3 regions of the Chelatococcus sp. YT9 genome follow, and region 1 is predicted to be linked to each of the others. Evidence: predicted binding sites of a transcription regulator. Region 1 holds the regulator's gene; each other region holds the start of a gene.
The links. The regulator HrcA, encoded in region 1, represses chaperone genes, less so after heat shock. The targets are predictions, from matches to a motif close to GTTAGCACTCNCNNNNNGNGAGTGCTAAC.
Positions count from the first base shown of each region.

Region 2: a site for HrcA is predicted at 1,861-1,889, ahead of groES (co-chaperone GroES). Genes of this name have one in related genera too.
Region 3: a site for HrcA is predicted at 2,055-2,083, ahead of groES (co-chaperone GroES). Genes of this name have one in related genera too.

Region 1 covers NZ_JAHBRW010000001.1:814,027-818,064, forward strand. Annotated here, with positions in the region: gene lepA (translation elongation factor 4) at 1-479, opposite strand, end outside; gene KIO76_RS03765 (GNAT family N-acetyltransferase) at 665-1,240, shown strand; gene hrcA (heat-inducible transcriptional repressor HrcA) at 1,211-2,299, opposite strand; gene rph (ribonuclease PH) at 2,551-3,264, shown strand; gene rdgB (RdgB/HAM1 family non-canonical purine NTP pyrophosphatase) at 3,268-3,909, shown strand.
Region 2 covers NZ_JAHBRW010000002.1:581,396-585,433, forward strand. Annotated here, with positions in the region: gene KIO76_RS22720 (sensor histidine kinase) at 1-199, shown strand, start outside; gene yghX (YghX family hydrolase) at 294-1,223, opposite strand; gene KIO76_RS22730 (usg protein) at 1,496-1,765, opposite strand; gene groES (co-chaperone GroES) at 2,019-2,333, shown strand; gene groL (chaperonin GroEL) at 2,389-4,014, shown strand.
Region 3 covers NZ_JAHBRW010000001.1:199,877-203,914, reverse strand. Annotated here, with positions in the region: gene groL (chaperonin GroEL) at 1-1,628, opposite strand, end outside; gene groES (co-chaperone GroES) at 1,712-1,999, opposite strand; gene KIO76_RS00925 (META domain-containing protein) at 2,414-2,875, opposite strand; gene hisG (ATP phosphoribosyltransferase) at 3,201-4,038, opposite strand, start outside.

The DNA of each region.
Region 1 (4,038 bases):
GCGTCGAGCCCGATCACTTCCTCGATCTGTTCCTTGACACGGTCCGGCTCGGCGGCTGGTAGGTCCACCTTGTTGAGCACAGGCACAATCTCGTGGCCGGCCTCGATGGCCTGATAGACATTGGCGAGCGTCTGCGCCTCGACGCCTTGGGAAGCGTCGACGACGAGGAGCGAGCCCTCGCACGCGGCCAGCGACCGCGACACCTCATAGGCGAAGTCCACGTGGCCGGGCGTGTCCATCAGGTTCAGGATATAGGTCTTGCCATCCTTGGCCGGATATTCCAGGCGCACGGTCTGCGCCTTGATGGTGATGCCGCGCTCGCGCTCGATATCCATGGAGTCGAGCACCTGCTCGGACATCTCGCGATCCGACAGGGCGCCCGTCATCTGGATCAGACGGTCGGCCAGCGTCGATTTGCCATGGTCGATATGCGCGACGATGGAAAAGTTGCGGATGGTGTCGATGGGTTGCTCGCTCATGCCCGGCACATAGCAGTGCGCTCCCGCCGCGCCAAGAGGGAACCCGATCGGGCGAGCCCGATTCTGCGCGGCCGGGACGCCATGTAAGCGCGGGTTTGGGGCGGCGCCGAAGTCCCGCAACGCCACCCCTCATACAACGCCCGCCGGGCGTGGTATGAGGGAAGCGTCAGTACGCGGGGCTAATGATGACGGGCAAGCCATTCGACATCGCCATAAGAGCCATCGACCGGCGCGAGGCCGAGACACGCGAAGGTGAACTTGCGGATCTCCTGGTCGATGCGGTGGTCGGGGGTGCCTCAGTCAATTTCATGGCGGACTTCGACCATGCCGATGCTCTCGCGTTCTGGCGCGGGCAGTTTCCCGGTCTCGGCGAAGGCACGCGGCTTCTCTTCGTGGCGGACGATGGGCGGCGTCTCCTCGGCACTGTCGTCTTGACGTTCGCTCCGCAGCCCAACGCGCCACATCGCGCCGAGATCGGCAAGATGCTTGTCCATTCGGATGCGCGCCGCCAAGGCCTCGGCGCGAGACTGCTGACAGCCGCGGAACAGGCGGCCCTTGCCAACGGCCGCACGCTCCTGATGCTCGACACCGCAAGCGGCAGTGCTGGAGAACGGCTCTACCGCCGCTGCGGTTGGACGGAATACGGCGTCGTGCCGGACCACTCCCATACACCGGCCGGTGCGCTCGCTCCGACGACCTTCTTTTTCAAGCGCCTCGGGCCGACTAGCTCTTCAAGTCCGGCGGGCGTCGAGCAGGCTTGAAACGATCTTCGCGGTATAGTCGACCATCGGCACGATGCGCGCGTAATTCAGCCGCGTCGGTCCGATGACCCCGACGACGCCGACGATGCGCTGCGAGCCGTCGCGGAAGGGAGCCGCGATCATCGAGGAGCCGGACATCGAGAACAGCTTGTTCTCCGAACCGATATAGATGCGCACCCCCTCGCCCTGTTCCGCACGAGCGAGGAGGTCAATGACCTCCTTCTGGGTCTCGAGATCGTCGAACAACAAGCGGATGCGCTCAAGGTCCTCGGCAGCGCGCAAGTCGTCGAGCAGGTTCGCCTGACCGCGCACGATGAGCTGGCGGCTGTCGGCCGGGCCTACCGAGGTCGCAAGTCCAGCCTCCACAAGGCGCGCGGTGATGGCGTCGAGCTCCCGCTCCATAGCCTCGCGGGCGCGCTCGATCTCTCGCTTGGCGTCGGCCAGCGTTCGACCGCGGATATGGGCATTGAGGAAATTGCCGGCCTCGATCAGCGCGGCCGTGGGCAAGCCGGGGGGCAGGTCGAGCACACGGTTCTCAACCTTCCCGTCTTCCGCGACCATCACGACGAGGGCCTTGCTGGGGTCCAGACGGACGAACTCGATGTGCTTGAGCGGCGCATCCTGCTTGGTTGTGACGACGACCCCTGCCCCGCGCGACAGCCCGGACAGCGCTGACATCGTCTGGCTCAACGCCGCGTCCAAAGAGGATTCGGCGCCATGGGCCTTCACCTCGGCCTCGATGCGCGCCCGATCTTCCATGCCGAGGTCGCCGATTTCAAGGAGCGCATCGACGAAGAAGCGCAGCCCACGTTCGGTCGGCAGACGGCCGGCGCTGGTATGCGGCGAGTAGAGCAAACCCGCATGTTCAAGATCGGCCATCACATTCCGCACGGAGGCCGGCGACAGGGCCATCGGGATGATGCGCGACAGGTTGCGCGAGCCGACCGGCTCACCCGTTGCAAGGTAGCTCTCCACGATCTGCTTGAAAATCTCGCGGGAGCGTTCGTTGATATCGACGAGCACGCCCTTGCCTTCAGCCTCGGAAAGAGGGGGGCTCATTGGTGCACTCATGTATTGTCTCAACCTTCCATTCCACTCCGCGTTTCCAGGCAGCCCACCTCGAACGCGTTCCCTAGATTATGGGGATGGAGAGGGGGCAAACACAAGCAGCACCCGCCCATCCCTCCCGGTCATCCACCACAACGGCCGCCTGCGATCAGCCGGGGTGAGGCATCAGCTTGCGTGTCACGGGCGCTGCTTCTAGAAGCTGCTTTGAGCAGCGTTCTGGCTGCACAATGGGAGATTGTAGGATGCGGCCCTCCAAACGCGCTCCGGACGAATTGCGCAAAGTCACCCTGGAGCGGGCGGTCGCGCGCTACGCCGAAGGCTCATGCCTGGTGAAGTTCGGTGATACCCACGTGCTGTGCACGGCCTCGCTCGAGGAACGCCCCCCGATGTGGGTCCGCGGCTCCGGCAAAGGCTGGGTCACGGCAGAATATTCCATGCTGCCGCGCGCGACGCTGGAGCGCACCCGCCGCGAGGTCACGGCCGGCAAGCCGTCCGGGCGCACCCAGGAGATCCAGCGTCTGATCGGCCGCTCCTTGCGTGCCGTCGTTGATCTCGCCGCGCTGGGCGAGCGCCAGATCACCATCGATTGCGACGTCTTGCAGGCGGACGGGGGCACACGCACCGCATCGATCACGGGAGCATGGGTCGCGCTGCATGACTGCCTTGCATGGATGCGGGCCCGTTCCATTATCGCGACCAATCCCCTCAAGGACCATGTCGCGGCCGTTTCCTGCGGCATTTACAAGGGCACGCCCGTGCTCGACCTCGACTACCCCGAGGATTCGGCCGCCGAGACGGATGCCAATTTCGTGATCACCGGCGCAGGTGGCATCGTCGAGATTCAGGGCACCGCGGAGGGCACCCCCTTCTCGGAGGAAGAACTGCTTGAACTTCTCAAACTCGCCAAGCTCGGCACCTCCAAGCTCGTCGAGCTGCAAAAAATCGCGGTGATGTGAGCCATGCCCATTCCCCCCGCCCGACCCATCACCTCGCCGCTTGTCATTGCAACGCATAATGCCGGCAAGCTCCGGGAAATGCGTGAGCTTCTGGCGCCCTTCGGCATCGAGGCACGGTCGGCGGGGGAGCTCAACTTGCCGGAGCCCGACGAAACCGGGACGACCTTTGCCGAAAACGCCGCCCTCAAGGCTCGGGCGGCCGCGCAGGCCACGGGGCTGCCGTCCTTCGCCGACGATTCAGGGTTGTGCGTCGCCGCGCTCGACGGCGCCCCGGGCATCTTTTCGGCCCGCTGGGCCGGCCCGACGAAGGATTTTCCCGCGGCCATGGCACGCATCGCCCATGAGCTCGACATTCGCGACGTGGCGTCCGCCGATCGGCGCGCTCATTTCGTATCTGCGCTCGTCATCGCCTGGCCGGACGGCCACGAAGATCTGTTCGAGGGACGCGTGTTCGGCACGATCGTGCCACCGCGCGGCACACTCGGCTTCGGCTACGATCCCATTTTCCAGCCGGACGGCCATGATCGCACGTTCGGCGAAATGGCGAGCGCGGATAAGCACGGCTGGAGCAAGACCGGCGCGCTGTCCCACCGGGCGCGCGCTTTCGTGAAGCTTGCCGAGGCCTGCCTGCCGGCGCACGACTGAAAAGGCGAAGATCTCCTCCCCTGGGGGGAGGGATCGGCGGTGGCGCTTGCGTTCGACACACGCAACAGTGCGCCGCAATGCCCGGCTGCCGTGATCACAGGTTCGGTCGCGACAGGGTTGGCCCTTGCG
Region 2 (4,038 bases), on a different contig from region 1:
GACGGACGACGAGTGGCTTCATCTCACATGGCGCGAGGATGGCCTGTCCGCGGCTCCCGAGCCCGGTACCTCGAAAGGATTCGGCACAAAGCTCGAAGAGGCGGCCCTGCGCGGCCTGGATGGCACGATGACAAAGGATTGGGGAAGCGATGGGCTCGTGCTGTCGCTCAAAATACCAACGGAGAAGCTTGTCAGCTGACCCCTTCCCTGTCGCGTCCCCTCACTCGCGAATCGTGAGCACATTGTCCCCCGGTTTTGACAAACCGGGGGCTCCGTCCGTGGCCCTTCACCACTCAGGCGAGATATCGCTTGAACCAGGCAATAGTTCGCTCCCACGCCAGCTTGGCTGCCGCTTCGTCGTAGCGCGGCGTGGAGTCGTTATGGAAACCGTGATTGGTGCCGGGATAGATGTGCGCCTCGTAAGTCTTGCCGTGCTCCTGCAAGGCCTGCTCGTACGCGGGCCAGCCGGCGTTGACGTTGGCGTCGTTTCCAGCGTAGTGCAGCAGGAGTGGAGCTTTGATGCGCGCCACCTGATCTGCGGGGACTTGCCGACCATAGAAAGGCACCGCTGCAGCGAGCTCCGGATAGGCGACTGCCGCAGCATTTGATACGCCGCCGCCATAGCAGAAGCCGGTGATGCCAACCTTGCCGGTCGACGCCTCGTGGCCCTTCAGATATTCCACTGCCGCGAAGAAATCGTTCATCAGTTTGGTCGGGTCGACCTTCTGCTGGAGCTCGCGACCTTTCTCATCGTTGCCGGGATAGCCGCCGACCGAGGTGAGCCCATCGGGCGCCAATGCAATGAAGCCTGCTTTGGCTAAGCGCCGTGCGACATCCTCGATATAGGGGTTGAGGCCTCTATTCTCGTGGACGACCACAATCGCCGGTAGCTTGCCCTCAGCTTTGGCAGGTCGCACCAGATAGCCGCGAACCTCGCCATGGCCATTGGGCGAGGGGTAGGTAATGTAAGTGGCGACGATATCGGGATCGGTGAACGACACCTGCTGAGCGAGCGCGTAGTTCGGGCTCAATGTGGCCAGCAGGGCGGCGGCCGTCATGCCGCCGACCGTAAAGCGAGCGGCCCTGTCGAGGAACTCGCGCTTGCTGATCTTGCCGTGGGCATAGAAATCATAAAGCTCGAGGATTTCCGGGGGGAAATCCCTGGCCGTCAGGCGCCGCGTTCCTTCCTGCAAAACGTTCTCCCCACCCGTTGTCTGGTGCATGTTGTTCACTCCCACAGTCCCCGGAACATCCTACGCGACGCCCGTTGCTCCACAGATCAAATTTGTGAGAGTCCGCTGAAAGCGCCAGCTCAGGTGTCGCTTCCTTCGCTACTGACTTTCCGCGGCACCGCCCTCCTGCAGTCTGCCCGCCAGCAGCGCATGGATCGGTCGGCTGCGCCTTCGTTCCGGCTCAACCGGCCCGTCCCCTCAGCGTCCGGCGACGTGCCCTTTACCCGATAGACGGTCTGCGGCAGCGCGCGCCTCGATCACCGTCAGTGAAGCTGAAATTCCTCACCAATCGGCCTCAGGTCGGCTGGGCCGATCAGGTCCTTGTGGGTCACCGTAACCCGGAAGAGCTGACCTTCAAGTTCGGCCTGCCAGAATGCGAGGAACTTGTTGAGCTCCGGGAAGCGAGGCGCGAGGTCGTACTCCTGCCAGATATATTCCTGGAGGATCGCGGGGTGGTCGGGCAGGCGGTAGAGGATACCCGCGGTGGTCAGTCCGTAGCCCGCGATCTGGCGGGCAAAGTCCATTGAAGCCATTCCTTTTCAGCTCCGTGTTCTCACCATTGCTATGGCCGTGCATGTCCCAACGCGGCGATCGCGAAGAAGGTTCAATTTCTCTGCGTTTTCATAGCTTTAGCACTCACCTGAAAAAAGTGCTGCCAACCCCTTGAAGGCGAAAATGCGGCAAACCAAATCATCTCGCGGCAGGTGCCTCGGCCCGCGGACCTCACCGCGATCGCCTCAAAGGGCCTGCCGGCTTTGACATGTGACATCGAAACTGGAGGAACTTATGAAGTTTCGGCCACTGCATGACCGCGTCGTGGTGAAGCGTATCAACGCCGAGGAGAAGACCAGGGGTGGCATCATCATTCCCGATACCGCAAAGGAGAAGCCGCAGGAGGGCGAGGTAGTCGCTGTTGGACCAGGCGCACGCGACGAGCAAGGCAAGCTTGTGCCGCTCGGCATCAAGCCCGGCGATCGCGTGCTCTTCGGCAAATGGAGCGGCACCGAGGTCAAGATCGACGGTGATGAACTCCTGATCATGAAGGAAAGCGACATCATGGGCGTCGTCGAAGTAACCGCCGCTCATAAACGGGCTGCCTGAGGGGGCCTCGTTGATCCATCAACCTGAAACCTCAAGTCTGAAGGAGTGAGGAATCATGGCTGCGAAGGACGTCAAGTTTTCGCAGGACGCGCGCGAGCGGATGCTGCGCGGCGTTGACACTTTGGCGAATGCCGTGAAGGTCACGCTGGGCCCCAAAGGCCGCAACGTCGTTATCGAGAAGTCGTTCGGTGCGCCTCGCGTCACCAAGGACGGTGTCACTGTCGCCAAGGAGATCGAACTCGCCGACCGCTTCGAGAACATGGGCGCCCAGATGGTGCGCGAGGTGGCCTCGAAGCAGAACGACGCGGCCGGCGACGGCACCACAACTGCCACGGTCCTTGCCCAAGCGATCGTTCGAGAGGGCGCCAAGGCGGTGGCGGCCGGAATGAATCCGATGGACCTGAAGCGCGGCATCGATCTTGCGGTCGAGGCGGTCACAGGCTCGCTCGGCAGGCACTCGAAGACCATTACCGGATCGGAGGAGATTGCGCAGGTCGGCACCATCTCCGCGAATGGTGACCGCACCATCGGCGAGATGATCGCGGAGGCGATGAGAAAAGTCGGCAATCAAGGCGTCATCACCATCGAGGAGGGAAAGACGGCCGAGACGGAACTTGACGTGGTCGAGGGCATGCAGTTCGACCGCGGGTACCTCTCGCCCTATTTCGTCACCAATTCCGAAAAGATGATCGCGGAGCTCGAGGATCCGTACATCTTGATCCACGAGAAGAAACTCTCGAGCCTCCAGGTGATGCTGCCCCTCCTGGAGGCGGTCGTGCAGACCGGCAAGCCATTGCTGATCGTCGCCGAGGATGTCGAGGGCGAGGCACTCGCCACGCTCGTCGTCAACAAGCTGCGCGGGGGGCTCAAGATTGCGGCCGTCAAGGCGCCGGGCTTCGGCGACCGCCGCAAGGCCATGCTGGAGGACATCGCCATTCTGACCGGCGGAACCGCGGTCAGCGAAGACCTCGGCATCAAGCTTGAAAACGTCACGCTCGACATGCTCGGCCGGGCCAAGAAGGTCCGGATCGAGAAGGAGAACACCACGATCGTCGACGGCGCCGGCAGGACGGAAGAGATCGAGGCCCGCGTCGCGCAGATCAAGGCGCAGATCGAGGAGACCACCTCAGACTACGACCGTGAGAAGCTCCAGGAGCGTCTTGCCAAGCTCGCGGGCGGCGTGGCCGTGATCCGCGTCGGCGGCGCGACCGAGGTCGAGGTCAAGGAGAAGAAGGATCGCGTCGACGACGCCCTCAACGCCACCCGCGCTGCGGTGCAGGAAGGCATTCTGCCAGGCGGCGGCGTCGCCTTACTGCGTGCTGTTAAGGCTCTGGACGGTCTTGCGCCGGCCAATGATGACCAGCGTACGGGCATCGAGATCGTTCGCAAAGCCATCACCGCCCCTGCCCGCCAGATCGTCGACAATGCCGGCGAGGATGGCTCGGTCGTGATCGGCAAACTGCTGGAATCGAACGATTATGCTTGGGGCTACAATGCCCAGACCAGCCAGTATGGCGACTTGGTCAAAGCCGGCATCATCGATCCGACCAAGGTCGTTCGCACGGCGATCCAGGATGCCGCCTCGGTCGCAGGCCTCTTGATCACCACCGAGGCGATGGTTGCCGAACTTCCGAAGAAGGAAGCGGCTCCGGCGCTACCTGCCGGCGGCATGGACTACTGATCGCTCATCGACCGGACGCCGCCT
Region 3 (4,038 bases), 610 kb from region 1:
CCGCCCATGCCGCCGGCGCCACCGCCCATCGGCATGGCGGGCTTTTCCTTCGGCAGTTCGGCAACCATCGCCTCGGTGGTGACGAGGAGGCCGGCGACCGAGGCCGCGTCCTGGAGAGCCGTGCGGACAACCTTCGCCGGATCGACGATGCCGGCCTCGAGGAGGTCGACGTACTCTTCCGTCTGGGCGTTGAAGCCGAAGGTGGCCGACTTGTTGTCGAGGATCTTGCCGACGACGATCGAGCCTTCGACGCCCGCGTTCTCGACGATCTGGCGGATCGGGGCCTCAAGAGCCTTCAGAACGATATTGATGCCGGCCTGAACGTCGGCGTTGTCGTCCTTCAGCTTGCCGACGGCGGCCTTGGCGCGCAGCAGCGCGGTGCCACCACCGGGAACGATGCCTTCTTCCACCGCAGCGCGCGTGGCGTTGAGGGCGTCGTCGACGCGGTCCTTCTTCTCCTTAACCTCGATCTCGGTGGCGCCACCGACGCGGATGACGGCCACGCCGCCCGCCAGCTTGGCAAGACGCTCCTGGAGTTTCTCGCGGTCGTAGTCCGAGGTGGTCTCCTCGATCTGCGCCTTGATCTGGCCAACGCGGGCTTCGATGTCCTTCTTCTTGCCCGTGCCGTCGATGATCGTGGTGTTTTCCTTCTCGATGCGGATGCGCTTCGCGCGGCCGAGCATGTTGAGGGTCACGTTCTCGAGCTTGATGCCGATGTCTTCGGAGATGACCTGGCCGGCCGTGAGGATGGCGATATCCTCGAGCATGGCCTTGCGGCGGTCGCCGAAGCCCGGAGCCTTGACGGCGGCAACCTTGAGGCCACCACGGAGCTTGTTCACGACGAGCGTGGCGAGAGCCTCGCCTTCGACGTCCTCAGCGATGATGACGAGCGGCTTGCCGGACTGCACCACGGCCTCGAGGACCGGCAGCATGGCCTGGAGCGAGGAGAGCTTCTTCTCGTGGATGAGGATGTAGGGGTCCTCGAGCTCGGCGACCATCTTCTCCGCGTTGGTGATGAAGTACGGGGAGAGGTAGCCGCGGTCGAACTGCATGCCCTCGACGACGTCGAGCTCGGTCTCGGCGGTCTTGGCTTCCTCGACGGTGATGACACCCTCGTTGCCGACCTTCTGCATCGCATGGGCGATCATCTCGCCGATCGACTTGTCGCCGTTGGCGGAAATGGTGCCGACCTGCGCGACTTCCTCGGAAGACTTCACCTTCTTGGCGCGCTTCTCGATGTCCTTGAGGACTTCCGTCGTGGCAAGGTCGATGCCGCGCTTCAGATCCATCGGGTTCATGCCGGCGGCGACAGCCTTGGCGCCTTCCTTGACGATGGACTGGGCGAGCACGGTCGCGGTCGTCGTCCCGTCACCAGCCAGGTCGTTGGTCTTGGAGGCGACTTCGCGCACCATCTGGGCGCCCATGTTCTCGAACTTGTCGTCAAGCTCGATTTCCTTGGCGACGGTCACGCCGTCCTTCGTGATGCGCGGAGCGCCGAAGGACTTCTCGATGACAACGTTACGGCCCTTGGGACCCAGCGTTACCTTCACGGCGTTGGCGAGAATGTCGACACCGCGCAGCATCTTCTCGCGGGCGTCGGACGAAAATTTTACTTCCTTGGCAGCCATGGATAGCTCCTGAGCAAACCTGAATGTGGGGAAAGACGTTCTGGCCAAAGGCGACGGGAATGACGTCGCCGGTCGCTATGCGATTAGCCGATCACGCCCATGATGTCGGATTCCTTCATGATCAGGAGGTCCTGGCCATCGATCTTGACCTCGGTTCCCGACCATTTGCCAAACAGGACGCGGTCGCCCTTCTTGACGTCGAGGGCAACGAGCTTGCCGTTATCGTCGCGAGCGCCGGAGCCCACGGCCACGATCTCGCCCTCTTGCGGCTTTTCCTTCGCGGTGTCCGGAATGATGATGCCGCCCTTGGTCTTCTCTTCGCTGTCGAGACGGCGAACGACCACGCGGTCGTGCAGGGGACGGAAAGCCATGAATCTATTCCTCTCGGCAGACCCACCATGGATGGGGGGCTGAATTGTTGGGCTTGTTAGCACTCATTGTCGAGGAGTGCTAACGCGCCACCGAGATAAGCATGTCCCTGAGAGGAGTCAAGGAGCTGCGTAAGCTTCAAATGCGCGAAAAATGAGGAGCGATACAGACAAGGTTAAGGCAGGTCCTGCGTAGCGCCGGATTGTTGATGCACGCGCGTCATCCGGTGCAGCCTTGGCGTATTCTGCTCGCGAGCTGTTTGGAAGGGAGGCTCCGCGTCGCCCGAGACGGTGAAGGCGTTGGCGGGAAGCCGGAAAACCTGCCGCTGCAGAAAGAGAGGCCCTTACGGAATCCCGGGCGGGAGCCGTCCATCCTGGGAGAAGCGACGCGGGGCAATCCTCAAATCTTGGTCAGCCTCAGAGTGATCTCTCAGCCTTCACAACACCGGCCTGCCCCCGCAGCACGAGTTGCCCGCCGACGATGTCCCACTGCTGCGCCGTCCTCAAAGCAATGAAGAACGCCCGCTCCGCAGCCTCGATCTCCTTGCTGCACGACCGCTTCGTGAGCGCGAACGGGCCAACGGCGAAGGTCTGGCCCCGCAAGGGGTAGGCCGTGGCCGAGAAGGTATTGCAGCCGCCGAAACCACGCATGCGCAGCGTCTGGTCAACCGTGAAGGAAGGACGCGCCGCGCCACGTGGCAGGGGTTTGTCATTCAGGGTGACGGCCACCCAGGATGCCCCGAGGGGAAACTGCTTCTCGCGTCGAGGCTGCTGTTGCTTCGTTTCCTGGGGCTTCCCACCACGGGAGCCACCCTCCTGGGCCTGGGCGGGCACGACCGAGAGAAGGCAGAGGGCAATCAGAGCGTAGCGAAACTTCATGGATTCTTCCAACCAATCTCAGCCGGACCTTAGAGTATGATACCGCACAGGGAAAGCCGGTTTCAGGGGGTCTGAAACTCTATCCCATTGGAAATGATCAGGTTCATTGGTCCGATCACGTGTCCGTCATCAGCGGTTCGCCTCGTGCAAGCCTATTGCTGATCGCCGCATCTCATATTCCTCGTGTTGTTAACCATATCGGCCGCCAATCGCCAGAGGCAAAATGCAAGAGGCCGGCGCATCCAAGCCGGAAGGGGCCACACCTCCGTGGCGAAGACGTGGCATCTGGCAGGACGGATCGACGCAGCCCGTGCGAGCTAAGGCGTCAGCCGATTCGCGCAAACAGCCGGTCGGAGAGGGCGTTGGCGGCGCGGAAAACCGCATCCACGCGCTGCACCGTGACAGGATCGGCGCCTTTGGCAGAGAGCAGATCAACGACCGCGAAGACGTTCTTGACCGGCGCGTGGATTGTCACGAGCCCACGTTCATCCGGTCCGCCGAAGGGCAGGCGACAGCCAAGGCGGCTTTCGATCTCCACGTGAAGGGCCGCGTCGAAGTTCGGCAGCACGGCCCGCAACTGTCGCGATGTGCGCGCCTCTTCCTCGGCGGCGATGCGGGAGAGGATGGTGCGGGCGGCGGCCTGCGCCTCCAGGCTCCATTCGGCCGTCACTGACGCGACGAGATTGGCTTCCGAGCGCAGAATGACGCCATCATCGACGATCTTGAGAGCATTGGCGGCGAGGGTCGTGCCCGTCGTCGTGATGTCGACGATGAGCTCGGCGGTGCCGGAGGCCGGCGCGCCTTCCGTGGCGCCGAAGCTCTCGACGATCCGATAGTCGGCGATGCCGTGCTCGGCGAAGAATCGCCGCGTGAGATTGATGTATTTGGTCGCGACCCGCAGTCGCCGGCCATGGCGGTGGCGCAGGTCCGCCGCCACGTCGTCGAGGTCGGCCATGCTGCGCACGTCGATCCACGCCTGGGGTACGGCGACGACGACGTTAGCCTGGCCAAAGCCGAGCGGCGTGAGCAACTCAACGACGCTGTCCGCGTCGGAGATTTCCTCGCGGATCAGGTCTTCGCCCGTAACGCCGAGATGCGCCGTCCCAGCCGCGAGCTGCGTCACGATCTCGGCGGCGGACAGGAAGAGGACTTCCGCATTCGGC